2 regions of the Rhizobium sp. YJ-22 genome follow, and region 1 is predicted to be linked to the other one. Evidence: riboswitches for the same ligand, from Rfam matches in the RefSeq annotation. Region 1 holds a riboswitch; the other holds the start of a gene.
The links. Region 1 has a riboswitch for thiamine pyrophosphate ahead of thiB (thiamine ABC transporter substrate binding subunit). Riboswitches for the same ligand answer to the same signal wherever they lie in the genome.
Positions count from the first base shown of each region.

Region 1 (14,757 bases):
GCCCGCTGGCGGGCACCCAGCTTTTTCAGCTTCAGGGACCCATCCCGCTCCACGGCGATGTCGATCTTTCGCCTGCCGGGCTGACGGCTTTGCTGGCAGAGCGCACCGGGCGCGACGATATCGCCGTTCAGGCCGTATCATGGGCTTCGGCCTTCACCATGAATGCCCGGCTTGCGGATCATTATCGCGTCGGCCGCGTCTTGCTCGCCGGCGATGCCGCGCATATCCATCCGCCGACCGGCGGCCAGGGACTGAACACCAGCGTGCAGGACGCATACAATCTCGGCTGGAAGCTGGCGGCGGTCCTGACGGGCGGGCCCGCGAGGCTGCTCGACAGCTACGAGGAAGAGCGACGTCCGGTTGCCCAGGCGATGCTCGGCCTTTCGACGCGCCTTCTCGATGCAATGAAGCGCGGCGACATGCGGCGCGGGCGCGATGTGCACCAACTCGACATCGATTATCCCGAATCGAGCCTCGCTTTGGAGAATCCCGGGCGAACAGGCGGCCTGCTGGCGGGCGAACGGGCGCCCGACGCCCCGATCCGGGGAGCGGCCGGCCAGGCGCTGAGGCTGTTCGACCTGTTGCGCGGACCGCACTGGACGCTGATCGTCTTCGAAGGCGACCGCGGTCTCGTTTCGCCGCGCACGGGGCTTCATATTCACGCCATCGGCCGAAATGGCGATCTCATCGACGATGCAGGGCATTTCCAGGCCGCCTATGCGCCCAGTGCCGGCGACTGGTTCCTCATCCGTCCCGACGGTTATGTCGGCGCGATCATCGCCACGGAGGAGCTTCGATCCCTGACCGCCTATCTTGCCAGCGTCGGCCTGGGCCTCGATATGAAAGACGCCGCCCATGCGTAAACCGATCACGCTGCGAACCTGGGCGACCCCGCTGACCATCGGCTCCTTCCTTCTGATGGCGGCAACAGGCCTTTTGCTCTTCTTCGAGTGGAATACGGGGCTGACGACGGTCGTCCATCAATGGTTCTCGTGGTTCTTTCTCGTCGGAGTCGCGGGTCATCTGGCAATCAACGTCCGGCCATTGACGTCCCATCTGAAATCCAGCGGCGGCCGCGCCAGCATCGCGATCTTCACGGTCGTTTTGACTGCCTCCATCTTGTCATGGGGCCAGATCACCGGACCTCAACTCGAACGGCCGATCATGGCGGCGCTTGTCGAAGCGCCCCTTTCCACGCTGGCGGGGATGACGCACAGGCAACCGGAAGCACTTGTCCGGAAGTTGGAAGCGAACGGCCTGATCGCCGCCGGAGATGAGACGCTTTCCGCCGTTGCGCAAAGAAACGGGATCGGCGTCAACCACCTGCTGGGACTGATCTTTTTAACCGAATGACGATCGGCATCCGCCACATCCGCCAAAGCGCTTCCAGCCGAAGCCGGCGGCACGAAAGGCAGACGCATGTGACCGCCGACCGCCAGTCCGGCGAAACCAGGGGCGACGGTCTCGCGACCCGATTTTCATGCGCAACGCGGCCTGAGGCTCACCGGCGTTTCCGCTATTTCTGCGCGAGCGATTTTTCCCGCTGCTGATAGACCGCCTCGAAGCCGTCCATGAAGCGTTCGAAGAGACGGGCGAAACATTCGGCATCCTCATCGGGCCAGTCGGCGACGATGTCGGCAATGGCCGAGAGTTTGACGGTGCGGACTTGCGCCAGGAGTTCGGCGCCGCGCGGGGTCAGCATGACGATGCTGCGCCGCGCATCGGCCTGCGAGACGTCGCGACGTAACACGCCGCGCTCCACCAGTTCGGCCACCACCCGGCTTGCCCGCGAGGGATCGACGCGCATCATCTCGGCCACCGTCCCGACCGTGGTTTCCGTCTCGGTAAGGCTGGCGCGACGCACCACGTCCAGCACGTCGAGATGGGAAATATCGAGTTCCGGCGCCACCTGCTGGATCGCCAGCCGCCCGACCAGACGCCGGCCGATCATGAGCCGCATGCGCGACATCGACTGGCCGATGCGGTCGATATCGGCGGTCTTGTCCGCGGGCGGCGGGGCGGCGGTCTTCGGTGCGTGGTCCATGCGCCAGATCTAGCAAATCCGCAGCCGCTTGGAAATATGCCGCGCGCAAATATATGCTGTTGACAAATATATGCCATAGGCACATAAATCCGCGAAACGGATCGGAACCCCCTCATGGATATGCAGCCTGCCTTCGCACCGCTGGTCACAGACGACAAGCGCCGCCTCATCGTCTTTTCCTTCCTGATGGCCGCATTGTTCATGGCGACGCTGGACAACCAGATCGTTTCCACCGCATTGCCGACAATCGTCGGCGAGTTCGGCCAACTTGAACGCTTCGGCTGGATCGGCTCCTCCTATCTGCTGGCCACCAGCGCGGTGATGCCGCTCTATGGCAAGCTCGGCGATCTCTTCGGGCGCAAGCCGGTGATGATGGCGGCAGTGACCATCTTCATCCTCGGTTCGGCGCTCTGCGGCTTGGCGGTGTCGATGAACACGCTGATCGCCGCCCGCGTGCTTCAAGGACTGGGCGGCGGGGGGCTGATGGTCTCGATCTTCTCGATCAATGCCGATCTGTTCGAGCCGCGCGAGCGCGCCCGCTACCAGAGCTATTCCAGCCTGATGCTGATGGCGTCGGGCGCCATCGGCCCGACGCTGGGCGGCACGATGAGCGATGCGTTCGGCTGGCGTTCGATCTTCTTGGTCAATATCCCCATCGGCCTGATCGTGCTTGTCGGCCTGCTCGCCATGCTCCCCTATCGCCGGCCGACGCGCCAGCCGCGCATCGATTATGCCGGCGCGGCGCTGCTGGCGCTGGCTGTCGCCAGTATCGTGCTCGCCGCCGATAGCGCCGAACTGTTCGGCGCGCTGGCCAGCGTCGAAAGCCTTGGTGTCGTCGCCTTCGGGCTTGCCTGCGCCATCGGCTGGGTCGCTGTCGAGCGTCGCGCGCCGGAGCCGATCGTACCGCTGTCGCTGTTTGGCAATTCCACCTTCAACCTGCTGCTGGTCGTTTCCATCGTCAGCGGTTCGATCGGCATCGGCCTCGTCAATTATTATGCGCTGTTCCTGCAGACGACCACCGGACTGTCGCCCTCGGTCGCCGGGCTTCTGTTCATCGCGTTGACCGGCGGCATCGTCATCGGCTCGCTGTCGGCGGGACGGCTGATCTCGAAATTCGGCTTCTACAAGCCGTTCTCGATCGCCAGCATCGGCCTCAGCCTGACGGCCTTGGCGCTGTTCACGCAGATCCATCCCGATACGCCGATCGCGATCGTCGCGCTGGTGATGCTGCTGCACGGTTTTGGGGTCGGGCTCGGCCAGCAGGTGCCGATCCTCGGCATCCAGAATGCCGCGCCCCAACGCGATGTCGGGGCCGCGACCGGGGCGGTGACGCTGACGCGCATGTCCGGCGCGGCGATCGCCATCTCCATCTATGGCGCGATCATCAATGCGGGCCTGCGCGATATCGCCATCCCCGGCGTCGACAATCTCAAGGAATTGACGCCCAAGGCGCTGGCGTTGCTGGCGCCCGAAACCCGGCATCTGGTCGCGCTCGCCTATTCCCATGCCTTCCTGCCGCTGTTTGCCGCCGCCGCCGTCTCCGCCGGCATCGGCCTGATGGCAGCGCTGATGCTGAAGCCGGTCCGTCTGCCGCGGCATCGCTGAGTTGGCGCGAGCCGGATCTTGCCAATCCGGCCGCGCGCGTCTACATCTTCTCCTGCTCTAACGGGGTGCCGGACTTTGGAATTCCAAGGCCACCGGCTGAGAGGCGCGACCCGCCAACCCGAAGAACCTGATCCGGTTAGCACCGGCGGAGGGATTAGACGCGCCAGTTTCATGACGCCCTTTTCCCCGATCAACCGTTTACGAAGGAGGAAGAGGCGTCATGCCCAGCCATATCATCCGCAATCTCGTGTCTGCCGCAGCACTTTCGGCGGCCGCGCTGCTCGGCCTTCACGGCCCGGCAAGCGCTGCCGACAAGACGCTTACCGTCTACACCTATGAAAGCTTCATCTCCGAATGGGGCCCGGGACCAAAGGTGAAGGCCGCCTTCGAAAAGACCTGCGGCTGCACGGTGAATTTCGTCGGCGTCGCCGATGGCGTGGCGCTGCTGTCGCGCCTGAAGCTGGAAGGCGCCGGCTCCAAGGCCGATGTCGTGCTCGGTCTCGACACCAACCTGATCGACGAGGCCAAGCAGACCGGCCTGTTCGATGCCAGCGAGGTCGATACCTCCGCCGCCAAGGTGCCCGGCGATTTCAAGGATGATGTTTTCGTGCCCTATGATTACGGCCATTTCGCCGTGGTCTACGACACGCAAGCGATGAAAACGCCGCCGGCCAGCCTCAAGGATCTGGTGGAAGGCGACCCCGCGCAAAAGATCGTCATCGAGGATCCGCGCACCTCGACGCCCGGCCTCGGCCTGCTGCTCTGGGTCAGGTCTGTCTATGGCGACAAAGCAGGCGAGGCCTGGGGCAAGCTCAAGAACCGCGTGCTGACCGTCACCCCCGGCTGGTCGGAGGCCTATGGCCTGTTCACCAAGGGCGAGGCGCCGATGGTGCTGTCCTACACCACCTCGCCGGCCTATCACATGGTCGCCGAAAACAGCGACCGCTACCAGGCCGCCGCTTTCTCCGAAGGGCACTACATCCAGATCGAAGTTTCCGGCCTGTTGAAAAACGCCCCGGAAAAGCAGCTCGCCAGGGACTTTTTGGCCTTCACCCTCACCCCCGGTTTCCAGGACACGATTCCCACCAACAATTGGATGATGCCGGTCGCCAAGACATCGGAACCGCTGCCGGATGCCTTCGGCAAGCTGGTCAATCCGGAAAAAACCTTCCTGATGAGCCCGGAAGAAGTGGCGAAGAACCGCAAGGCCTGGATCGACGAATGGCTTGCGGCCATGAGCATGAACTGAGCATGTCGCGCAAAAGTGTGTAGCGGTTTCGCGAGAACGACATGCGCATAGGAAATAAGTCTTTATGCTGACAGCTCGCCAAAGGCTGGTGGCGTTATCGGGTGGCGGGCTGGTGCTCGCCGCCCTTTTCCTGTTCGTCGGGCTGGCGATTGCAAAGCTGGTGGCGCTGGGCGGCTGGGCGGCGGCGCTGGCGGTGGTGACTGACCGCTATATTCTCGGCGTGCTGCAATTTACGCTGTTTCAGGCGGCGCTGTCGACGGCGCTCTCCATCCTGTTCGCCATTCCGGTGGCGCGGGCCCTGGCGCGGCAGCGCCATTTTGCCGGGCGCATCTGGCTGGTGCGGCTGCTCGCGGTGCCCATGGGCCTGCCGGCGCTGATCGGCGCGCTCGGGCTGATTGCCGTCTGGGGGCGGCAGGGCATCGCCAACCAGGGGCTCAGCTTCCTCGGCCTCAGCGAACCCGTCAGCATCTACGGGCTGACCGGCATCCTCATCGCCCATGTGTTCTTCAACATGCCGCTCGCCTGCCGCTTCCTGCTGATCGGGCTGGAGCGCATTCCCGGCGAATACTGGCTGATGTCGGCTTCGCTCGGATTGCGCGACCGCGATGTCTTCCGCTTCATCGAATGGCCTGTCATGCGCCGCATCCTGCCGGGCGTCGCCGGGCTGATCTTCATGCTCTGCGCCACCAGTTTTACGCTGGTGCTGACGCTCGGCGGCGGGCCGAGGGCGACGACGCTGGAAGTGGCGATCTATCAAGCGCTGCGCTTCGATTTCGAGCCGCCCCGCGCCATCGGTCTCGCGCTGATGCAGATCGCCGTCACCGCGGTCATCCTCGCCGTCATCGCCTTGCTGCCGGCGCCGGAGGATCGCGGTCTGATGCTGGGCAAGCCGGTGCGGCGGCTGGATGCCGGCCGCGCGGGCGCGCGCCTCGCCGATACGGTTGCCATCGGCGTCATGCTTGTCTTCACTGCCCTGCCGCTGACCGCCGTGCTCGTCGCCGGCCTGCGCTCCGACCTGATGAAACTCGTCGCGGAACCCATCGTCCACGAGGCGGCGCTGACCAGCCTCGTCCTGTCGCTGTCGGCGGGGCTGATCGCGGTGGTTTCGGCGCTCGCTATCGTCCATGCGCAACAGGCGGCGGCGGGCGGCGGGCTCTTGCTGCGCGGCTTTTCGCTGGCTCTTGCCGCCTCCTCGGCCTTGGTGCTCCTGGTGCCGCCCATCGTGCTGGCGACCGGCTGGTTCCTGATGCTGCTGCCGACGGGCGATGTCGGGGCCTTTGCCGCGCCGTTGGTGGCGGCGATCAATGCGGCCATGGCCCTGCCCTTCGTTGTCAGGCTGGTCGGCCCCGCCTTTCGCGAGCACCGGATCCGCACCGGCAGGCTCGCCGCCAGCCTCGGCCTTTCCGGCTTTGGGCGGCTGCGGCTGATCGACTGGCCGGGCCTGCGCAAACCGCTATTGATGGGCCTGTCCTTCGCCATGGCGCTGTCGCTCGGCGATCTCGGCGCGGTGGCGCTGTTCGGCTCCGACAATCTCATGACGCTGCCCTGGCTGGTCTATAGCCGCATGGGCAATTACCGCACCGCCGATGCCGACGGGCTGGCGCTGCTGCTCGGGCTGATCTGCCTGGCGCTGACGGTCGCAGGCACCCTGCCGCGCGCCGAAACCCCGGAGGAAGACAGGAACCGATGACCGCCATCCGGCTGGAAAACGTCGCGCTGACGCTGGGCGACAAGCATTTCTTCTTCGACACGGAGATTGCGTCCGGCGCGATCACCGCAGTCACCGGCGCCTCCGGATCCGGCAAATCGACGCTGCTCAACCTGATCGCCGGTTTCGAGACGCCGGACAAAGCATTTCCAGGAAAAGTGGGAACCGGCTTTCCGTTCGGAAATGCGACAAAAAGCTCTATGGGCCGCATCCTTGTGGACGGCAAGGATATTTCCCGCCTGCATCCGGCCGAACGGCCGGTGTCGCTGGTCTTCCAGGACAACAATCTTTTCGGCCATCTCGATCTACTCACCAATATCGGCCTCGGCATCAGCCCCTCGCTGAAACTCTCGGCCGCCGACCGCGACCGGATTTCGGCGGCGCTGACGCGCGTCGGCCTCGGCGGCTTCGAAAAGCGCCTGCCGCCGACGCTGTCGGGCGGCGAGCGCCAGCGCGCCGCCTTTGCCCGGGCATTGGTGCGCAACCGGCCGCTGCTGCTGCTCGACGAGCCCTTCGCCGCCCTCGATCCCGGCCTGCGCGGCGCCATGGCGGCGCTGCTGTGCGACCTGCACCGCGAAAGCGGCAATACCGTCCTCATCGTCACCCACGACCCGGACGAGGTGGCGCGGCTCGCCGACCATGCGCTGTTCATCGAGGACGGCCGCATTCTCGTGGCGGCGCCGGTGGCGGAATTTCTGCGGCGCCGCGACAGTCCCGGCCTTGCCGCGTTTCTCGGGGCAAATCCCGCATGATCGAACCGGGGCGGCGCGTTTTTCCTGGCTCGCCACAATTCGGACGCCCGGCCATGGAATGGCAGAATTGCAAACCGGCGCAGACGACGGCATTTCAGCCAGGGAGATGCTTGCTAAAATACAACGCCGCCATAATTAAACGATACCTCGCTATGCAACGGCTGGTGAAATCGGCTACAGCAGTTTTTCGCCACGGGAGAAGCTCTGGTTGCTTTGTAGGTATTTTTCCGCACGCAATGCGGGCAATGCCGGCCAAAGCCATCGCCCGCGATAAGAGAGACCGTTGAACCACACACTGGACAGCATGACCACGCGCGCGGCCGAGTTTTCAAGCCCTGTGATCCCCCGCATTCCGGTTGCGCGGCGGCGCGTTTTCCTGCGTCGTGCCGCACCCCTGCTGGTCGCCTCCACACTTCTGGCCGGCTGCCAGTCGGTAATGGAGCAGACCTACGAGCCGAGCGTCGCGCCCTCGAACAATCCGCAGATCGTCGAGGAAGTCCAGAAGAACGATCCTCGCGCCCAGATGGGCGCCCGTGAGCATCCACGCATCGTCGCCAGCTATGGCGGCGAATACAAGGACGATCGCACCGAACGCCTCGTCGCCCGCATCACCGGCGCGCTGACGGCGGTCTCGGAAAATCCAAACCAGTCCTATCGCATCACCATCCTCAATTCGCCTGCCATCAATGCCTTCGCGCTGCCCGGCGGCTATCTCTACGTGACGCGCGGCCTGCTGGCACTCGCCAACGACGCCTCGGAAGTCGCCGCCGTCCTGTCGCACGAGATGGCGCATGTGACCGCCAATCACGGCATCGAGCGCCAGAAGCGCGAGGAGGCCGAGGTCATCGCCAGCCGCGTCGTCGCCGAGGTGCTCTCCAGCGATCTCGCCGGCAAGCAGGCCCTGGCGCGCGGAAAGCTGCGGCTCGCGGCCTTCTCGCGCCAGCAGGAGCTTCAGGCGGATGTCATCGGCGTGCGCATGCTCGGCGAAGCCGGTTACGACCCCTATGCCGCCGCCCGCTTCCTCGATTCCATGGCTGCCTATAGCCGCTTCATGTCGGTCGACCCGGAAGCGGACCAGAGCCTCGACTTCCTCTCCAGCCACCCGAATTCGGTGCAGCGCATCGAGCTCGCCCGCCGCCATGCCCGCAATTTCGGGCCGGAGGGCCAGACCGGAGATCGCGGGCGCGGCTATTATCTCGATGGCATCGACGGCCTGCTTTACGGCGACAGCCCGCAAGAAGGCTATGTGCGCGGCCAGACATTCCTGCACGGCAATCTGGGCATTCGTTTCGACGTGCCCGCCGGCTTCCAGATCGACAACAAGGTCGAGGCGGTGCTGGCGACCGGCCCCGGCGATATCGCCGTGCGGTTCGACGGCGTCGCCGACAACAACAACAGCAGCCTGACCAATTACATCTCCAGCGGCTGGGTCACCGGCCTGCTGCCGGAAACCATCCAGCCGACCACCGTCAACGGCATGGAAGCGGCAACCGCCCGCGCCCAGGCCGAGCGCTGGGATTTCGACGTCACCGTCATCCGCAACGGCAACCGGATCTTCCGCTTCCTGACCGCGGTGCCCAAGGGCAGCGCCGCGCTGGAAACCACCGCCAACGCGCTGCGGGCCAGCTTCCGCCGCATGACGCCGGAAGAGGCCGCCTCGCTGAAACCCCTGCGCATCCGCGTCGTTACCGTTCAGCCCGGCGAAACCATTTCGACGCTTTCTGCCCGCATGATGGGCACCGACCGCAAGCTCGACCTGTTCAAGCTGATCAACGCCCTGCCGAGCGGCGCCACCATCGCCCCCGGCGACCGGGTCAAGCTGATCTCGGAATGAAAAAAGCGCCGGAGACGCTCCGGCGCTTTTTTCCATGAAACATTCCCTTAAATTCAGGCCATTTCCGCCATCATCGGATCGGCGGTGACCAGCGCGTTGCGCAGCTTTTCCAGTGCCCGGCTTTCGATCTGGCGCACGCGTTCCTTGGAAATGCCGAGATCGGCGCCCAGTTCCTCCAGCGTCGCGCCCTCGTCGACGAGACGGCGGGCCTGGATGATGCGCATTTCGCGTTCGTTGAGATGGCCGAGCGCCTCCTTCAGCCAGACGCGACGGCGCTCCGTATCGATGACCATCGACACCTGCTCGTCCGGCAGCGGTTCGTCGCTGGCCAGCATGTCGAGCCGCTCGCCGCTATCGGCATCGCCCGATATCGTCGGGCTCTGCAGCGACGTGTCATTGGCCGAGAGGCGCGCATCCATGGTCTGCACGTCGGCAAGGCTGACGCCGAGCGCGGCGGCGATTTCCTCGTGGATCGCCTGCGCCGTCAGTTGCGTGTCGCCGCGCGCCAGCTTGGCGCGCAGGCGGCGCAGATTGAAGAACAGCGCCTTCTGCGCCGAACTGGTGCCGCCGCGCACGATCGACCAGTTGCGCAAGATGTAATCCTGCATCGAGGCGCGGATCCACCAGGAGGCATAGGTCGAGAAACGCACGTCACGATCCGGCTCGAAGCGGGCAGCCGCTTCCAGGAGCCCGACATAGCCCTCCTGCACGAGATCGCTCATCGACAGGCCGAAATGGCGGAATTTGCCGGCCATCGAGACGACGAGGCGCATATGCGCCATGGCGATGCGATTGCGGGCGATCTGGTCGGCGCGCTCCTTCCAGCGCACGGCGAGATCGTGTTCCTCCTCGCGGGCGAGATAGGGCGCAGCCATGGCGATCTTGATCATCCGCCGATCCGCAGACATGGTTTTCATGCATCTCTCCACGAATGGCCGGCTTCAAGGGAAACTGCCGGCACGCCACTGAACGCAAGGCATCGGAGGCGAAAGGGGAGACGCTTCACGGCCATTGCGACCGGAAAACGCGTGAGGAGCGAAAAAGTTCAAATAAAAAACCCGGCGCAAGGCCGGGTTCTTTAAAAAATGGAAAAGGGCGCTATTTCAAGCGGCCTCATCCTGGGATTCATCCTCGTCGATCGACTTGCCGCGCTTGGGACCTTTGGCAAGATGGGTTTCGACGAGACGGACCGCTTCGGTTTCGGACATCTTGTTGACGGCGGCGATCTCGCGCGCCATGCGGTCGAGAGCCGCTTCGTAGAGCTGGCGCTCGGAATAGGATTGCTCAGGCTGATTTTCGGCGCGATAGAGATCGCGTACGACTTCCGCGATGGAAATCAGGTCGCCCGAATTGATCTTGGCATCGTATTCCTGCGCACGGCGAGACCACATGGTGCGCTTGACGCGCGCCTTGCCCTGCACCACTTTCAACGCGCGCTCGACGAAATCGGTCTCCGACAGCTTGCGCATGCCGATGCTGACGGCCTTGGCGACCGGCACCTTCAGGCGCATCTTGTCCTTGTCGAAATCGATCACAAAAAGCTCCAGCTTCATGCCAGCAACTTCCTGCTCCTCGATGGCGCTGATCGTACCAACGCCATGGGCGGGATAGACGATCGCTTCACCGGTCTTGAAGCCGTGGCGCGTTGAAGATTTTTTCTGCTGGGTCGTCATGCGTTTCAAAAACTCCCTGTTACGAACCCGGCGAGGCCGCCGGGGCCGGGTCAGTCAGGCCCGAATGAAACGGAGCCGCCGGAAGGGCTGGCTCCACATCTGGTCCGTCCAAAAACGCGCGCAAAAAGAAACCCCATCGCGATCATTGACCGACAGCCAAAGTGCTTGTTGTCACGGAACCGCGGTTAGGTTATTCGTTGCTTTCGTGATGGTTTTGGGCACGCAAATGCCACAATGTGGATCAGTGTTTCGGACACTACCACAAAAATATGAGGAAATCAATAATTTGCTTTGCCAGCGTCGCAAGCGGCACTGGCCCCAACGGCGTCCGCGCAGCGCCGTTGATTCGAAATGCTTAACCCGCGACTCACCCGTCCGGGCGATGCGTCAATCGCCGGAGCCGGGTTCGGTCGAGAAATATTTTTCGAACTTGCCGGCGACGCCGTCCATTTCCTTGGCCTCCGGCAGCGCGTCGCGCTTGACGGTGATGTTGGGCCAGACGCTGGCATATTCGGCATTGATCTTGAGCCATTTGTCGAGGCCCGGTTCGGTGTCAGGCTTGATGGCCTCGGCCGGACATTCCGGTTCGCAGACGCCGCAATCGATGCATTCGTCGGGATGGATCACGAGGAAATTCTCGCCCTCGTAGAAACAGTCGACCGGGCAAACCTCGACACAATCGGTATATTTGCAGCGAATGCAGTTGTCTGTCACGACATACGTCATGATGAACTCCAGAATGAACCGTGCGGACGCGGCGTCATGTCAACGCCATGCCAGGATGGAGGAATGCGCCGAAAGGCAGGGGCTGCCCTCTTCGCGATTCCGCAGTTGGTCAGCACGTAACGCCTTTGCGGCCTCATATCAAGAATGTTTCGTGGTCGATTTCGTCGCGGTTTGAAATCCTATTCCAAACCGTCCGGCTCAAGGCTCGTCCGGCCCTTGCAGCCGGTCGAGCGCGCGACGTTCCTTTTTTGTCGGACGACCGGCGCCGGCGGCGCGTTGCGCCTGTTCGAAAGGCGTGTGGCGTTTCGCCGCATCGGCGGGCGGCGAGAGGTCTTCATAGAGAAGCTGAGCTTCCGAAAAAGGCCCGCGCCGTTCGCCGGGCAGCTTGACCATGAGCACGATGTCGCGCCGGTCGAGCGTCAACTCGACGCGGTCGCCGGGCCTGACCGCATGGCTCGGCTGCACGACGCGCTCGCCGTTGATGCGCACCAGCCCGGACTGGATCTGCGACTGCGCCAGCGAGCGCGACTTCGCCATACGGGCAAAGAACAGCCACTTGTCGATGCGCTGGCGCGAACCGGTCTGTGGCTGCCTCTCGTCCGTCATGGCTTACTTCTTCATCTGCTCCTTGAGGGCAGCCAGCTTGGCGAAGGGCGAATCCGGATCGATCGGCTTCTCCTTGCGCGGCGGCTTGGCCTCGAAACGGGCCGGCTGCGAACCGCGATCGTTGCGGTCACGGCGATCCTGTCGGTCGGAACGCTCGCCGCGTCCGCCCTGATCCCCACGGCCGCCCTCGCGCGGCTTGAACTTGTTGTCGGGGCGATCGCCGCCACGGCGGTTGTTGTCGCGGCCCTCGCGGTTGCCGTCGCGTCCGCCTTCTCGGCTGTCACGACGCTCGCCGTCCTGGCGCGCTTCGCCACCACCGCGATTGCGGTTCTGCTGCGGGCGACGGTCGCCCTGGCCACGCTGCTGGCCACGCTGGTTGTCGTTGCGCCCGCCCGGACGCCACAAGAGCACCGGCTTCGGCTCGGCCGGCTCTTCCGTCGAAGCGGCAGGCGCAGCCTCGCCGGCAACGGCCGGCGCTTCGTCTGAAACAGGCGTTTCGACAACAGCGGCAGGCGCGGCGTCCGTCTCGGCGGCGGCCGGTTCGTCGGCATCGTCGTGATCGGAAACGGGGGCGGCCGGTTCCGCTTCCGTGGCCGGCGCCGCGCTCTCGCCGGCATGGCCCGACAGGAAGGCGGCGGCCTCTTCGGGTTTCACAGCGTCGGCGCGATAGCCGAGACCCTTGAGGATCTCTTCCATATCGTCCGGCGTCGCGCCGAGAATGGAGAGCATCGCCGTCGTCGTGGTGAAGCGGCGGCCGTCATAGGCGCCGTCCGGGCGCGGCGTCGTGCCGGGCTTCCACTGCAACAGCGGACGGATGAGGTCGGCGAGGCGTTCGAGGATGTCGATGCGCACGGCCCGCTTGCCGAGGAAACGGAAGCCGGCCAGCTTGTAGAACATCCGCTCGAAGCCCGGATCGGTGACGATCGAGGTGCGGCCGGCGGCCAGCGCCGGGATCAGGTCGCCATAGCCCGGCTTGTCGAGACCGTCGTTCTTCAACGCCCAGAGCAGGGTGATGAGTTCGGCCGGCGCCGGCTTCAGCAGCGCCGGCATGAAGATGTGATAGGCGCCGAACCGCACGCCGTAGCGGCGGATCGAGGCGCGCGCCTCCTGGTCCAGCGACTTGACATCGTCGGTGACGTCGCGGCGGAACAGGACGCCGAGGTTTTCGACGAGCTGGAAGGCGAGCCCCTTGGCCAGCCCCTGCAGATCCTCGGCGCGCGACAGATCGTCGAGCGGCTTCAGCACGGTCGAGATATGGTAGTTCACGAAACGCTCGACGCGGGCGGCGACATGCTCGCGGGCATTGCCGGTCAGCTGCTCGTCGGCCAGCAGGATGACGCGCGGGCGCATGATGTGGTCGGTCGCCGCCAGACGCGCGACGGGATCGCCGAGCCAGCGCACGGTGCCGTCGGCCGAAAGCGCCAGGTCGCCGTTGCCGCTGGCATGCAGGCGCGCGGCGCGCGCCTCGAATTCCAGCGCCAGGGCCTTCTGCGCTGCCGCCTGCACGGCGCGCGCATCCGGGCCCTCGGCCCCGGCGACGGTCGTGAACCGAAAGCCGGCCAATTGCCCCACATGATGTCCTTCGACGAAGACATCGCCATTCACACTGATTTCAGCTTCCAGCATCGCATTCTCTCTCAGGCGCTTCATGAGCACAGATGTCCTGCGATCAACAAAGCGGTTCGTCAACCTTTCATGTAACGCATCGGACAATCGATCCTCGATTTCCCGCGTCTTTTCTTGCCAGTGTGTCGGATCGGCAAGCCATCCCGGCCGGTTGGACACATAGGTCCAGGTTCTTATCTGCGCGATTCGCGCCGAAAGCGTGTCGATCTCGCCATCGGTGCGATCGGCGCGCCGCACCTGTTCGGCGAGAAAATCCTCGTTGACCGTTCCGGAGCGGACGAGGTCCGAAAACAGCGACGAAATCAGATCCGCATGCTGGGCCGGCGTGATACGCCGGTAGTCCGGCAACGCGCACGCCTCCCACAGCTTTTCCACCCTTTCCGGCGACGTGGCAAGATCGTTGATTTCGGGATAGCGCGCAAGGTGTTCCAGCGCCTGCTGATCGATGGCCGGAAGCGCGCGCGCAAGGCCGGCGATCTTCGGCGGCGCTTCCAGGCTGCGGCGCAGCGCCGGAATGCTGGCGAAGTCGAACTGCTTGCTGCGCCATTGCAGCACGCGCACCGGATCGAAGCGATGGCTTTCGATCTGTTGCACCAGTTCCGGATCGAAGGGATCGACCTGGCCTGTCACGCCGAACGTGCCGTCGCGCAGGTGGCGGCCGGCGCGGCCGGCGACCTGGGCAAGCTCGGCCGGATTGAGGTTGCGGAACTGGTAACCGTCGAACTTGCGGTCCTGGGCGAAGGCGACGTGGTCGACGTCGAGATTGAGACCCATGCCGATCGCGTCGGTGGCGACGAGATATTCGACGTCGCCGGACTGGTAGAGGCCGACCTGGGCGTTGCGGGTGCGCGGGCTCAGCGCCCCCAGCACCACGGCCGCGCCACCGCGCTGGCGGCGGATCAGCTCGGCGATGGCATAGACCTCGTCGGCGGAG
Region 1 covers NZ_JARRIR010000005.1:208,486-223,242, forward strand. The annotation lists gene P7F60_RS14155 (FAD-dependent oxidoreductase) at 1-863, shown strand, start outside; gene P7F60_RS14160 (hypothetical protein) at 856-1,353, shown strand; gene P7F60_RS14165 (MarR family transcriptional regulator) at 1,517-2,044, opposite strand; gene P7F60_RS14170 (MDR family MFS transporter) at 2,159-3,649, shown strand; TPP riboswitch at 3,701-3,820, shown strand; gene thiB (thiamine ABC transporter substrate binding subunit) at 3,870-4,898, shown strand; gene thiP (thiamine/thiamine pyrophosphate ABC transporter permease) at 4,963-6,588, shown strand; gene P7F60_RS14185 (ATP-binding cassette domain-containing protein) at 6,585-7,358, shown strand; gene P7F60_RS14190 (M48 family metalloprotease) at 7,795-9,192, shown strand; gene P7F60_RS14195 (RNA polymerase factor sigma-32) at 9,246-10,109, opposite strand; gene P7F60_RS14200 (CarD family transcriptional regulator) at 10,296-10,865, opposite strand; gene fdxA (ferredoxin FdxA) at 11,253-11,591, opposite strand; gene P7F60_RS14210 (RNA-binding S4 domain-containing protein) at 11,790-12,197, opposite strand; gene P7F60_RS14215 (helicase-related protein) at 12,201-14,757, opposite strand, start outside.

Region 2 (14,757 bases), on a different contig from region 1:
ACGCTGACAACTTGCGCGAAGATTGGCGGGAGGGTAGTCGCTTCTCAATGGATTATTCGCGCCAAAAATTGCACTATCCGAACATCGATCTTTCAAGGCATGCAGATGCGAAACGTTCCGACATACCAGCTTTACGGCGAAGATAATGGTACAACCGTTGATTTCTGGTTGCATTGTGAAACGCTTTATTCCCGTTCCAGCTTGCATCATTTCGACATCGGTCGGCACCGGCACGAGAGTTTCCTGCAGATCTTGTACATTCGCAATGGTTTCGGCGATGCGACCTTCGAGGCCGGGCCGGAGCCGATCACCACGCCAGCGGTCATTCTCGTGCCGCCGGGCTTCGCGCATGGTTTCCGCTTTTCCCGCGATGTCACCGGCACGGTCATCACCGTGCTGCCGGCGGCGCTGTCCGGCTCGGTGCAGGCGCTGATTCGCCAGAGTTTCGGCCACGCAATGCTGCTGCCGCTTGCCGATTGCGCCGATCTCGACACCATCGACGCCGCCATGACCCGCATCGGCGACGAACAAGCGGTAAGCGATTCCTGTCGCACCGTGCTGCTGGAAGGACAAATCGCGACCGTCATCGCGCTGCTGGCGCGTGTCGCCCGCCCGACCCCGCCTTTCGCCCACGATATCAGCGCTTTGCGGCTGGAAAAACTGATGGCATTGATATCCGCTCATATTCGCGAACAGCCGCAGGCGGATTTCTATGCCCGCCAGATCGGCCTGTCGCCGACACATCTCAACCGCATCGTCAAGGCCGGCACGGGGCTGACATTGCAGGGGCTGATCGCGGCGCGGCAGATCGACATCGCTAAGCAGGAGTTGATCTTCACCGCCTCGTCGGTGCAGTTCATCGCCAGCAGCCTCGGTTTTGCCGATCCCGCCTATTTCAACCGCTTCTTCCGGCGCGCGACCGGCATGACGCCGCGCGCCTGGCGTCTGGCCGAGAGGAAGAAGCTGGAAGCCTTGCCCGTTTAGAGTTCGTCAGGGAAAAGCGGTAACCGGTTTTCCCGAAAAGACAAACGTCACAAGGCCCCTATCGCCCGATGGCGCGGTCAAGATGGGTGTAGCCGCCATCCGGGAACAGCCATTGGCCGGTGGTGTGGCTCGCCCGATCAGAGAGCAGGAAGGCGCAGGTGTCGGCGATTTCCCGCGCCGTGGTCATGCGTTTGCCGAGCGGAATGCGCTCGGTGATCTCGGCCAGAGCCGCATCGCCGTCCGGCAGCGTATCCAGCCAGCGGCGATAAAGCGGCGTCATCACCTCGGCCACGACGATGGCGTTGACGCGGATGCCGTCGGGCAGAAACTCCACCGCCCATTCGCGCGTCAGGCCGAGCTGCGCCGCCTTGGCGGCGATATAGGCCGAGGTGCCGCCCTGCCCCGTCAGCGCCGTCTTGGAACTGATATTGACGATGGCTCCCTTGGTGGCGCGGAGATCCTCGCGCAGCAGATGGACCATCGTGTAGTAATGCACGAGGTTCTGGTTGAGGCTGGCGCGAAAGGCATCCGGCCCCTTGTCGAGGCCGACGCCGTCATTGGCGCCGGCATTGTTGACGAGGCCGTGGATCGCACCGTGGCGGGCGCGCACCGTTTCCACCGCCGCCCGGCAGGCCGCATCGTCGGAGAGCTCGGCCTGCACGAAATCCGCCCCCATGCGGGCAAGCCAGTCGGCATCTGGCGGCCGGCGGGCGACCACCACCGGCCGCGCGCCCTCCTCCGCCAGCACCTCGGTGATGCCGGCGCCGATGCCCGAGCCGCCGCCGGTGACGATAACCGTCTTGCCTTGCAGGTGCAGGTCCACCGCTTAGCCCCGGAAACGATAGGTTTCGATGCTGTCCGGCTTCATTTCGATGGAAAAGCCCGGCAGTTCCGGCGGCATATAGGCGGCATTGTGGATGATGCAGGGATCGACGAAATGCTCGTGCAGATGGTCGACATACTCGATCACCCGACCCTCGCGCGTGCCGGCGATGCACAGATAATCGATCATGCTGAGATGCTGGACATATTCGCACAGACCGACGCCGCCGGCATGCGGGCAGACCTTGAGACCGTATTTCGCGGCCATCAGCATCACGGCGAGGATCTCGTTGACGCCGCCGAGGCGGCAGGCGTCGATCTGCACCACATCGATGGCGCCACGCATGATCAACTGCTTGAAGATGATGCGATTCTGGCACATCTCGCCGGTCGCGACCTGCACCGGGGCGACGCCCTCGCGAATCTTGCGATGGCCCTCGATATCGTCGGGGCTGGTCGGCTCCTCGATGAACCACGGCTTGACGAAGGAGAGCTTCTTCACCCAGCCGATGGCCTCGTCGACTTCCCAGACCTGGTTGGCATCGATCATCAGGTTGACGTCCGGACCGACCTCGTCGCGGGCGATGGTCAGGCGGCGAATATCGTCGTCGAGATCGCGGCCGACCTTCATCTTGATGTAACGGAAACCGGCATCGACCGCCTCGCGGCACAGGCGCCGCAGCTTGGCGTCGTCATAGCCGAGCCAGCCAGCGGACGTCGTGTAGCAGGGATAACCTTCCGCCCGCAGCGTCGCGATGCGTTCGGCCTTGCCTTCCGCCTGCTTGGTCAAAAATTCCAGCGCCCATTCCGGGGTAATGCAATCGGTGAGGTAGCGGAAGTCGATGCAGCGCACCAACTCTTCCGGCGACATGTCGGCGACCAGATGCCAGACCGGCTTGCCCTCGATCTTCGCCCACAGATCCCAGACCGCATTGACGACGGCGCCGGTGGCGAGGTGGATCGCGCCCTTGTCCGGGCCGATCCAGCGCAACTGGCTGTCGGAGGTGACGTGCCGCCAGAAGCGGCCCATGTCGGCCGCCACCCACTCCATGTCGAGGCCGACGACCAGCGGGCGCAACGCCTCGATGGCGGCAACGCAGATCTCGTTGCCGCGGCCGATGGTGAAGGTCAGGCCATGGCCTTCCAGCCCGCCATCGGTTTCGAGCACGACATAGGCGGCCGAATAATCCGGATCAGGGTTCATCGCATCCGAGCCGTCGAGATGCTGGCTGGTGGGGAAACGCACATCCGCCGTGCGCAGGCCGGTGATCTTCATGCCCTGATGACCTTCTGGGTTTGTTCGCCGAGCCCTTCGATGCCGAGGCGCATGACCTCGCCGCCCTTGAGATAGACCGGCGGCTTCTGGCCGAGGCCGACGCCCGGCGGCGTGCCGGTGGAAATCACGTCGCCCGGCTGCAGCGACAGGAAACGGGAGAGATAGCTGATGATATGGGCGACGCCGAAAATCATCGTCGCGGTCGAGCCGTTCTGGTAGCGATGGCCGTCGACGTCAAGCCACATCTTGAGATTGCCGACGTCGGCGATCTCGTCCGGCGTCACCAGCCAGGGGCCGATGGGGCCGAAGGTGTCGCAACCCTTGCCCTTGTCCCAGGTGCCGCCGCGCTCGATCTGCCATTCGCGCTCGGAGACGTCGTTGATGACGCAATAGCCGGCGACATGCGACAGCGCATCCGCTTCTTCGATATAACGGCCGCCCTTGCCGATGACGATGCCGAGTTCCACTTCCCAGTCGGTCTTGACCGAGCCGCGCGGGATTTCGATGTCGTCGTCGGGGCCGCAGATGGCGCTGGTCCACTTGTTGAAGACGATCGGCTCCTTGGGGATCTCGGCGCCGGTTTCGGCGGCGTGATCGGCATAGTTGAGGCCGATGCAGATGAACTTGCCGACCCGGCCGACACAGGCGCCGATGCGCGGATCGCCGTCGATTGGCGGCAGAGTGGCGGGATCGACGGTCGCCAGCCGCGCGAGGCCCTCGGGCGTCAGCACATTGCCGGCAATGTCGTTCACTTCACCGGAAAGATCGCGAATTCGGCCTTCGGCATCCAGAAGACCCGGTTTTTCCTGTCCCGTAGGACCGTAGCGCAGCAGTTTCATCCTAGCCTCGTTTAAAAAGGCCGAGGGTGGCGGGCACCCCCGGCAAAGGAAGATCAATCGTAGAGAACGGCCGAAATTTCGGGCGCGTCGATATTGGTCTTGTCGTACCAGAAGAAGCCGGTGTCGATATTCTTCTCCACCTTTTCGCCCTTGGAGGCGGCAACCGCAGCCTTGACGGTCTCGTAGCCGATGCCGACCGGGTTCTGGGTGATGGCGCCGGCCATGGTGCCGTCGCGGATGGCGTCCTTCTGGGCCTTGCCGGAATCATAGCCGACAACCACGACCTTGGCGCCGGATTCCTTGACGCCGTTGACGACGCCGATGGCCGAGCCTTCGTTTGTGCCGAAAATGCCCTTGATATCCGGATTGGCGGTCAGGATCGCCTTGGTGATCTCCGTCGACTTCAGATGGTCGCCGCCGCCATATTCGATGGTGACGATCTCGACGTTCGGATGGGCTTCCTTCATGCGGTTGACGAAGCCGTCGCGGCGGTCGACGCCGGTGCGCGAGGTCTGGTCATGGGCGACCACGGCGACCTTCCCGGCATCGCCGATCAGCGAGGCCATCTTGTCGGCGGCAAGGGCTGCGGCGGCGATATTGTCGGTCGAGGCGGTGGCGACCGGGATATCGCTGTCGACGCCGGAGTCGAAGGCGATGACCGGGATCTTGGCGTCCTGCGCCTGCTTCAGCAGCGGGATCGCCGCCTGGCTGTCCAGTGCTGCAAAGCCGATGGCCGCCGGCTTCTTGGCAAGGGCTGCCGCCAGCATGTCGATCTGCTTGTCGACCTGGCTTTCATTGTCCGGGCCTTCGAAGGTGACCTCGACGCCGAGTTCGGCACCGGCCTTGTCGGCGCCCGCCTTCACGGCCTGCCAGAACTGGTGCTGAAAACCCTTGGAAATCAGCGGCACGTAGAGCTTGTCCGCGGCGCCCGCGCCGGTGGCGCCGGCGAGCAACGAAACGGCGGCAACTGCGCCGAGCAAAGTCCGTCTTGTGAACATGGTCTCCTCCTTATTGTTCACGGATGGTTCATGCGATGAAGTGTCAGGCCTTGCCGCGCCGCCGCATCTGGTCGGCATAGACGGCGAAGATGATGATCACGCCGGTGACGACCGTCTGCCATTCCGGCGCGACCGAAAGCACCCGCAAGCCGTTGGTCAGCACCGACATGATCAGCGCCCCGATCAGCGTGCCGAGAATGGTGCCGCGCCCGCCCGAGAGGCTGGTGCCGCCGATCACCACCGCTGCGATGGCTTCCAGCTCGTAGCCGAGGCCGAGCGCCGGTTGCGCCGAGTTCAGGCGGCTGGCGATCAGCAGGCCGGCAATGCCGCAGATGGCGCCGGACAGCGTGTAGATGGCGATCTTCCAGAAATCGGTATTGACGCCGGAGAGCCGCACCGCCTCCTCGTTCGAGCCGAGCGCGAAGGTGTAGCGGCCGAGCACGGTGCGCCCCAGCGTCCAGGCGGCGGCGGCAGCGACGATGAACAGCACCAGCACGCCATTCGGCACCGGGAAGGCCGGGACGATCTGGCCGATCAGCGACCCTTGCGCGATGGTGGTGAAGCCCGGCGTATCGTTGAAATAGATCGGCTTGGTGCCGGTGACGATCAGCGACAGGCCCTTCAGCACCAGCATCATACCGAGCGTGGCGATGAAGGGCGGAATGCGCATGCGCGCCACCAGACTGCCGGACACTAGCCCGCAAGCCGCCCCCGTTCCCAGCGCCGCCAGCACGCCGAACGGCAGCGGCAAGCCGCCCCAGGTCAGCACCACGCCGGTCATCACGGCGCAGAAGGTCATCAGCGTGCCGATCGACAGGTCGATGCCGCCGGTGATGATGATCAGCGTCACGCCGACCGCCAGCACGCCGTTGACCGAGGTCGCCTGCAGGATGGCCATGATATTGGACACCTGGAAGAAATTCGGGCTCGCCAGCGAGAAGCCGATCACCAGCACGATCAGGCTGGCGAAGGCCAGCAGCTTCTGCTGCGCGCCGCCGCTCGGGGTCAGCCTTGCGCTTATCGTCTTGCCTTTCGCGGATATGTCCGTCGAAGCCATGCCCTTAACCCCTTCGTTTCCGCCCTCAAGCCGCCGCCTTGCCGTCGCGCTGCGTCGCGAGCGCCATGATGTCTTCCTGATCGGCGCCGCCCGGCAGGATGCCGGTCAGCCGCCCCTCGCACATGACAGCGATGCGATGCGACAGGCGCAACACCTCGGGCAGCTCGCTGGAAATGACGATGATCGCCTTGCCCTGCCCTGCCAAACCGTTGAGCAGCCGATAGATTTCCGCCTTGGCGCCGACATCGATGCCGCGCGTCGGCTCGTCGAAGATCAGCACGTCGCAATCGCGCAGCAGCCATTTGGCGATGACCACCTTCTGCTGGTTGCCGCCCGACAAGAGCCGCACCTCTTGGCCGTCGCCCGGCGTGCGGATGTTCAGCTTGGCGATGTAATCCTCGGCGATGCGTTCGAGCGCCGGCTCGTCGATGCGGCCGATGGCGTCGGCGTAACGCGGCAGGCTCGCCATGGCGATGTTGGCGCGCACATCCATGCCGAGCGCCAGCCCGAAATGTTTTCGGTCTTCCGAGAGATAGCCGATGCCGGCCCGCACCGCATCGGCCGGGCTTGCAATCCGCACCGGCTTGCCCCGCACGAGGATTTCACCGGCATCGATGGGCTCCGCACCGAAAATGGCGCGGGCAAGCTCGGTGCGGCCGGCGCCCATCAGCCCGGCAAAGCCGAGGATCTCGCCCTTTTTCAGGCTGAAGCCGATATCCTTCAATTCCTTGCCGCGCCGGATGCCGTGCACCTCCAGCGCCGTTTCGGCGGCGGAGAGATCGGGGATGACGACCGCCTCGTCCTGCAATTCGCGCCCGACCATCATCGAGATGATCTTCGAAATCGGCGTTTCCTCGGCCTGGACCGTTCCGACATAGGCCCCGTCGCGCATGACGGTGACGCGGTCGGAGATGCGTTTGATCTCGTCCATCTTGTGGCTGATATAGACGATGCCCACCCCTTCCGCCTTGAGGCGGCGGATGATGGTGAAGAGTTCAGCGATCTCGGCATCGTTCAGCGCCGCGGTCGGCTCGTCCATGATCAGCACGCGCGAGCGGTAGCTCAGCGCCTTGGCGATCTCGACCATCTGCTGCCTGGCAATCGTCAGCCCGCCGACGACGGTGCGCGGATCGATGGCGATGTTCATGCCGGCAAAGATCGCCGCCGCATCGGCATTCAGCTTCGCCTCGTCGAGGCGGCCGAAGGTGAGGCGCGGCTCGCGGCCGATAAAAATGTTCTGGGCGACCGTCAGGTCGCGCATCAGCGCCAGTTCTTGATGAATGATGCCGAGTCCGAGCGCCTGCGCCGCCCGCGGCGTCGGCAGCGTCACCTCCTGCCCCTCGACGAGGATGCGACCGCCATCCGGGTGATAGACGCCGGAGAGGATCTTCATCAGCGTCGACTTGCCGGCGCCGTTTTCGCCCATCAGCGCATGGACTTCGCCGGCCCGCAGGTCGAAGCCGACGGATTTCAGCGCATGCACGCCCGGAAAATGCTTGTCGATGGCTTCCATCCGCACCAGATCGGTCATGGCGTCACCCCATAGAAGCGCGCGGCATTGCCGCCCATGATCGCCGCCTGCTCGGCCGGCGAAAGCTCGCGCAAGGCCTCCGCCGTCAGGTCGCGCCAGCGGTCGTAATCCGCCGCCAGCGTCAGCACCGGCCAGTCGCTGCCCCAAATCAGCCGCTCCGGCCCGAACCAGTCGAGCAGCCGCGACAGGATCGCCTTGATCTCGTCGGCCGGGCGGGCCAGCATCTTCAGCGAAAATTCGGTGAGCAGGCCGGAAAGCTTGCAAAAGGCATTGGTGTTTTCGCCAAGCCGCCTCAGCCCCGCCTCCCAGCCGGCGCGGCCTTCCGGCTGCGGCTTGGCGGCATGATCGATGACGACGGGCAGATCGGGGTGGCGCTCGACGAAGCGCAGCAGGTTCGGCAGGTGTCGCTGCGTCACCAGCGCATCGAAACGCAGGCCGAGCGAGGTGACGGCAGCCAGCACCGCCGGCAAAGGCGCTCTCAGCAGCCAGTCGGTATCGTCAATATCCTGCAACATCGGGCGGATGCCCTTGAATTTTTGATCCGTCGCCAGACGCTGCAAGGTTTCTACCGCGCCGGGGTCGGTCAGGTCCACCCAGCCGACCACACCGGCAATCCGGGGTTCTTCGGCGGCAAGCGCCAGCAGGAATTCCGTTTCCGCCACGGTCGGCGCCGCCTGCACCGCGATCAGACGCGGTGCCTCCGCAGGATAGTCACGGGGCAAAAAGTCGCGCCGGATCGGCGCCAGCGACCCGCCTTCGCCGGCAAGCCAACCATAATCGCCGCGCGCCAACCGCCAGAAATGGCAATGTGCATCGATGATCTGCATCGCCACCCTCCCCGGTCGCGTTCAGAAGCTATGCTCAGATGGTGACTCCGCCATCGACCAGCATGGCTTGGCCGGAGACGAAACGGCTCTCATCCGACAAGAGGAAAACGACCATCGGCGTGATGTCGTCGACCGTCGCCAGCCGTCCCATCGGCTGACGGGCAATAAAGTCTTTCTCCGCCTGCACAGGATCGGGCGAGGCTGCGATGCGGCCGCGCAGCGACGGCGTATCCACCGTTCCCGGGCAGAGCGCATTGCAACGGATGCCCTGTTTGACGAAATCGGCGGCGATGCCCTTGGTCAAGCCGATCACCGCCGCCTTGCTGGCGCCATAGACGGTGCGGTTGACGAAGCCTTTGATCGACGAGGCCATCGAGGCCATGTTGAGGATCGAGGCCGTACCGGTCACCGCCGCCCGTTCCAGCATGCCCGGCAGGGAGGCGCGTGTCAGGCGCATCATGGCGGTGACGTTGAGATCGAAGCTGAAGGCCCAGTCGGCATCGCTGACATCGAGAATGGTGCCGTGATGGACGAAGCCGGCGCAATTGAACAAGCCATCGAGCGGCCCGACCTCGGCGGCGATATCCCGGATCGCCTGAGGATCGGTGACGTCGAGCACTTTCGTGCGGATGCCGTCCAGCCCTGCCAGCAATGCCCCGTTCACATCGGTTGCGATGACGTTGGCGCCCTCGGCCTGGCAGGCCAGCGCGCTGGCGCGTCCGATACCCTGACCGGCGGCCGTTACCAGAATGGTTTTCCCTTGCAGTCGCACGAGGCCCTCCCGAACCGTCACGCTTCATTCTTATATGAACAAGCTATTCACATATAAAATTCTTTGCAACAGAAATCTTGCGCAGCCGCCGCGAGACCGCTAACTCGAAAAGAAACGCGAGGGGGAATGCCGATGAGCGACATATGGCCGGAGGAAGAAGCCGAGGAAGACAGCGCCAGCAGCGCCAGCCGCTACCGCGCGCCCGCCCTCGACAAGGGGCTGGATATCCTTGAAATCCTTGCCGAACAGCGCGGCGGCCTGACCCGCACCGAGATCGTCCGTGAGATGGGGCTGAGCCCCTCGCAGATTTTCCGCATGCTCGAACGGCTGGTGGCGCGCGGCTATGTCATGCGCCTCGACGGCGGCGATCGTTATGCACTGACGATGAAACTCTTCCTCGTCGCCAACCGCCATCCGCCGCTGAGGCGACTCGTCGCCCAGGCGCAGCCGCTGATGGACGATTTCGCCCGCGAGATGGGCCAGTCCTGCCATCTCGTCGTGCCGGAATTCGGCACCGGCGTCATCGTCGCCCAGGCCAGCCCCGGCGGCCACTGGGAATTCCGCGCCCGCATCGGCGGCCAGGTCGACCTGTTCACCACCGGCTCGGGGCTGGCGCTGCTCGCCTTCCAGCGCCCCGAACGGCTGACGGAAACGCTCGGCCTCTGGGGCATCGCCGATGCCGAAGCGCAGTTGAAGACACTCGGCCCCAAGCTGGAGGAAGCCCGCCGCGATGGCGTTCGCGTCGCCCCCTCCGGCCAGCTCGTCGGCGTCACCGATTTGAGCGCCCCGGTCTACGACCCCGGCGGCGAGGCCGTCGCGGTGCTGACTTGCGCCTATATCGAGCATCCCGGCGATGCCGGCGATGAGGACCGCTTGAAAACATTGGCGAAATTACGCCAGGTCACCGAAGCCCTGTCCTTCACCGATGCCGGCGAGGCACTAAGCCGAATTATCCGATAGGGAACAACTGCGCGCGCAGTCTGTTGGGATCCGGACCCACAAGGAGCCCGGATCATGCCCAAGCACCACCCCAACCCCAAAAACGACGCCCGCGGCCAGTTCGCTCCCTCGCAGGCCGACCGCAAGGCCGATGGCGTCGCCAGCGCCAAACCGACCGTCATCACCGGCTCGGAAGACGCCACCATCCACAAATATCCGCCTGGCACCAAAAAGCCGCCGAAGGACTGGGATCTGAATTACGACCCCGCCGACGAAAACGAAGGTGAATTTCGCGGCTGAGAGCGACTTTCACATTCGCCGAGATTGGGGCTTGCAAGGCTCGGCCTTTCCGGTCTATCAAATGCGCATCACAGGGGTGCTCCGTAATGCCGGGGCTGAGATGCGGTCGACAAGATTGCGGACCCTTTAGCTGATCTGGATAATGCCAGCGGAGCGAGGTTGAGCGATGTTTTCCGGCGCGCAGATTTCCCTGTATCCCATGACCGACGATTTTGTCGGCGTCATCATGTCCGCGCTTGGCGCGCTCGATCCCTATCGGGAACGGCTGCGCATCGAGACGGACGATATTTCGACGCTGCTGGTCGGCACGCCCGATGTGGTGTTCGCGGCCATGCGCGATCTGTTCGTCGCGGCGGCGAAAAGCGGCGAGCATTGCGTGCTGCACGCGACGATCTCGCGCGGTTGCCCCGGCGAGCCGGACGATCCGATCTGCCAGACGCCTGAGCTTTCCGGCCCGCTGGCGCCGATGGACGAGCGCAAGGCCGAGGCGCTCGCCGCGATTGCGGCGGCACCCGTGAGCGGCCAGATCGCGGCGGCACAGTTCTCGCTCTATACGCTCGGCATCGACCGGCACATGGACGAAATCTACGGCTGCATCGACGTTGTCAAATCCTCCGGCACCTTCGAGAAATCCAAGAATTTCTGCACGAAGCTGCGCGGCGATGCCGGCGCCGTCTTCGCGACGGTGGGCGAGGCCTTTTTGCGCTTCGGCCCGCCGGCCGGGCATGTGACGGTGGATCTGACCGTTTCGGGCAACAGTCCGAGCGCCGTCTGACGCCAACCCTTTCCTGAATCCGAGTTTTCGATGACCGAACCTTCGTCCGGCACGCGAGCGCGCGCGCCCTTGCGCCATGCCGTCCGCCAATATCTTCCCGCAACCATCGCCTTTGTGGCGCTGCTCGGGCTGTGGGAAGCCTATGCGCGGCTCTCCGGCATCGCGCCGATGACGCTGCCGCCGCCATCGCAGGTGCTGCTCTCGGGCTGGCGCAATCGCGAGGGGCTGTGGGACAATATCCTGCCGACGCTGCGCGCCACGCTGTTCGGCTTTGCCTTTTCGCTGGTCACGGCCTTTGTCCTGTCCGTGCTGGTTGATTTCTTCCAGCCGCTGCGCCGGGCGCTGTTTCCGCTGTTCATTGTCAGCCAGACGCTTCCGCTGGTGGCGATCGCGCCGCTCGTTGTCCTCTGGTTCGGCTTCGGCCTACTGCCGAAAATCCTGCTGGTGGCGCTGGTCACCTTCTTTCCGATGCTGGTAGCGCTGACCGAGGGCTATCGCTCGGTGCCGGAGGAAATCGAGGCGCTTCTGGCCTCGATGGGTGCCGGAAAGGCGAAACTTTTCTTGCTGGCGCGGCTGCCCTCGGCGCTGCCTTATTTCTTCGCGGGGCTTCGCATCTCCATCACCTATGCCGTCGTCGGAGCAATCTTTGCTGAATATGCCGGGGCGGCCAAGGGACTCGGCATCTATATCCTCAACGCCAAGAACAACTTTCGCGCCGATCTGGTGCTGGCCGCCGTCGTCGCCAGCGCGGTGCTGACGCTGGTGCTGTTCGGCGCGACGCTCGTCATTCAGCGCCTCGCCATGCCCTGGGCAAGGACTGGGGAAGGAAACAGGCCGTGACGCCGCCGCGCCTGCAACTCTCCGGCGTCTCCTGCGGTTACGACAGGCTGGCCGTGCTCGACGATCTCTCGCTCACTGTCAATCCCGGCGAATTCGTCTCGATTCTCGGCCCCTCCGGCGCCGGCAAGTCGACGCTTTTCCGGATGCTGACGGGGGCCTTGCAGCCGCAAAGCGGCACGATCTTCTTCGATGGCGCACCGCTGTCGCAGACCGCGCGCCCCTTCGCCTTCATGCCGCAGCGCGATGCGCTGATGCCGTGGCGGCGGATCATCGACAATGCCACGCTCGGGCTGGAGGTGCAGGGCATGAGCCGGCAGGCGGCACGAAGCAAGGTGCGGCCGCTGTTTGCCGAATTTGGTCTTGCCGGTTTCGAGGAACATTATCCAGCGGCACTTTCCGGCGGCATGCGCCAGCGTGCGGCGCTGCTGCGCACCGTCGTACAGGAGCGGCCGATGCTGCTGCTCGATGAACCCTTCGGCGCGCTCGATGCGCTGACCCGCAGCCGGATGCAGATCTGGCTTTCCGAGATGTGGCGGCGACATCGCTGGACGGTGCTGCTCGTCACCCATGACGTGCGCGAGGCCGTCCTCCTTTCGGATCGCATCCACCTGCTCTCGCCGCGCCCGGCGCGGGTGATCCGCGACATCGATATCGATCTTCCCCGCCCCCGCTTCGATGGCGCGACCGTTGCGACCGCCGCCGCGCTTGAAACCGATATTCTCAAAACCCTGTTCCAGACCGAGGAGACATTCTGATGCAAATTTTCCTGTCGCGCCGAAGCCTGCTGACCGCGCTCGCCGCCCTGCCGATCACCGCCCTGCCGCTGCGCGCCGAGGAGCGGCAGAAGGTCAGCGTCGCGCTCGACTGGACGCCGAACACCAATCACATCGGCCTGTTCGTCGCCCGCGACAAAGGATTTTACCGCGAAGCCGGCCTCGACGTGGATATCCTGCCCTATACCGATACCTCGGCCGCGACGCTGGTCGCCAATCATGTCGCCGATTTCGGCATTCTCGGCTCCATCGGACTGATCACCCAGCGCAGCGCCGGGGCCGATTTGGTCGCCGCCTATGCCGTCACCCAGACGGAAACCGGCCGGCTCGTCTTCAAGGCGGATCGCAAGGACATCCAGCGCCCGCGCGATCTCGACGGCCTCACGTATGGCGGATTCGGCAGCGCCTGGGAAAACGCGCTGATCGGCTCGATCATCCGCCATGACGGCGGCAAGGGAGACTTCGAGACGATCACGCTCGGAACCTCCGCCTATCAGGCGCTCGACAGCGGCGCGGTGGATTTCACCCTCGAAGTCTATACCTGGGAAGGGGTGAAGGCGAAGCTCGACGGCCTCGCCCAACGCGCCTTCCGTTATGCCGACTACGGCGTGCCGGACGAGCATACGGCCCTGATCGGCTCCAGCAGCGCGTTTCTCGCCAAAAAACCGCAGGCGGCGAGCGCCTTCCTGCAGGCGACACGCCGGGGATACGATTTTGCCGTCGACCATCCCGACGAGGCGACCGACCTGCTGGTCGCGGCCAACAAGGATGCGCTGACCGACCGGAAACTGGTGCGCGCCTCGCTGCAGGCCCTCATCGACGGCCATTACCTGCGCACCGCCGAGGGTATTTCCGGCCGCTTCGACCCGCAAAAGATGACGGCCATCGGCAATTATCTGTTCGAGGCCGGCATCCTCAAGGATGGCAATGGCGAAAAGCTTGCCGTGCGGCCGGATTTTTCCGCCTATTTCACCAACGACCTGCTCGGGTGAACGCGCGGCAAACGGAACTATCGGCCTCTTTCCCGGTTGACCCTCATTCACACGGGAATTGGAGACCGATCATGGATACGATCTGGTTGTTGACGACGGGCGGCGGCGCATTGCTGCTCGCCTGCGCCATCGCATATGCCATGCTGCGCCAGCGCCGCCTGACATCCGGCGAAAAGCAGGCGCAAGATGCCAGCGTGCATCAGCTTTATCGCGACGAACAGGAGGGGCCGCCGCGTCCACTGCGCTGAACCCCGCCGCCGGCGTGGAAAGCGCCGTATTTGCATAACCCCGATGGAACTTTTCCGGCAGTTTTGCGTTGCAACTCGGCAGCGCCGACAGGCGTCCCGCCTGCTGTTCAATTCCTGGCCCAAAGAGACTTTAGAATTTTGCAGTAGTATTTATAGAGTTATTTCAACTTATCGGCGAAAGGGCTCCGATATGGCGATCCGAGTAACGGCGGCACTCCTGGCATTGATCGGCCTCGTGCTGCTGGCCGGCGGCGGCTGGCTTCTCTCCTTGGGCGGTAGCGCCTATTATCTCCTGGCCGGTCTCGGCTTTCTCATCACCGCAATCCTGCTCTTCCAGAAAAACGCCCATGCGCTGAGCGTCTATGCGGTGGTCATCGTCGCATCGCTTGCCTGGGCGCTGTGGGAGGTCGGGCTCGATTGGTGGCAGCTCGGCCCGCGCGGCGGCGTCATCATCCTGATCGGCATCTGGCTGCTGACACCCTGGATCCGCGTGCCGCTCGGCTTCGCCAGCCCGACGGGCTATCGCTACGGCGTCAGTGCGACGCCGCTCGCCATCGCCGTCGTCCTCTCCATCGTCGTCGCCGTCGTATCGATGTTCTTCGATCCTTACGATCAGGCCGGCGAACTGCCGCAACAGCAGGCGGCCGCTGACCCGGCGTTCGGCGGCAATGTGCCGGCAGGCGAATGGCATCAATATGGCCGCACGCCCTATGGCCAGCGCTATTCGCCGCTCGACCAGATTTCAGTGAAGAACGTCAAGGATTTGCAGGAGGTCTGGCGGTAT
Region 2 covers NZ_JARRIR010000006.1:168,725-183,481, forward strand. The annotation lists gene P7F60_RS15750 (helix-turn-helix domain-containing protein) at 106-984, shown strand; gene P7F60_RS15755 (SDR family oxidoreductase) at 1,043-1,807, opposite strand; gene P7F60_RS15760 (L-fuconate dehydratase) at 1,811-3,082, opposite strand; gene P7F60_RS15765 (ureidoglycolate lyase) at 3,079-3,921, opposite strand; gene P7F60_RS15770 (ABC transporter substrate-binding protein) at 3,975-4,919, opposite strand; gene P7F60_RS15775 (ABC transporter permease) at 4,963-5,976, opposite strand; gene P7F60_RS15780 (sugar ABC transporter ATP-binding protein) at 6,002-7,507, opposite strand; gene P7F60_RS15785 (amidohydrolase family protein) at 7,504-8,334, opposite strand; gene P7F60_RS15790 (SDR family oxidoreductase) at 8,369-9,106, opposite strand; gene P7F60_RS15795 (IclR family transcriptional regulator) at 9,239-10,066, shown strand; gene P7F60_RS15800 (hypothetical protein) at 10,121-10,345, shown strand; TPP riboswitch at 10,407-10,519, shown strand; gene P7F60_RS15805 (YkoF family thiamine/hydroxymethylpyrimidine-binding protein) at 10,512-11,120, shown strand; gene P7F60_RS15810 (ABC transporter permease) at 11,151-11,960, shown strand; gene P7F60_RS15815 (ABC transporter ATP-binding protein) at 11,957-12,715, shown strand; gene P7F60_RS15820 (ABC transporter substrate-binding protein) at 12,715-13,725, shown strand; gene P7F60_RS15825 (hypothetical protein) at 13,797-13,973, shown strand; gene P7F60_RS15830 (glucose/quinate/shikimate family membrane-bound PQQ-dependent dehydrogenase) at 14,164-14,757, shown strand, end outside.
Region 2: another riboswitch for thiamine pyrophosphate. It lies ahead of P7F60_RS15805 (YkoF family thiamine/hydroxymethylpyrimidine-binding protein); the one in region 1 lies ahead of thiB (thiamine ABC transporter substrate binding subunit).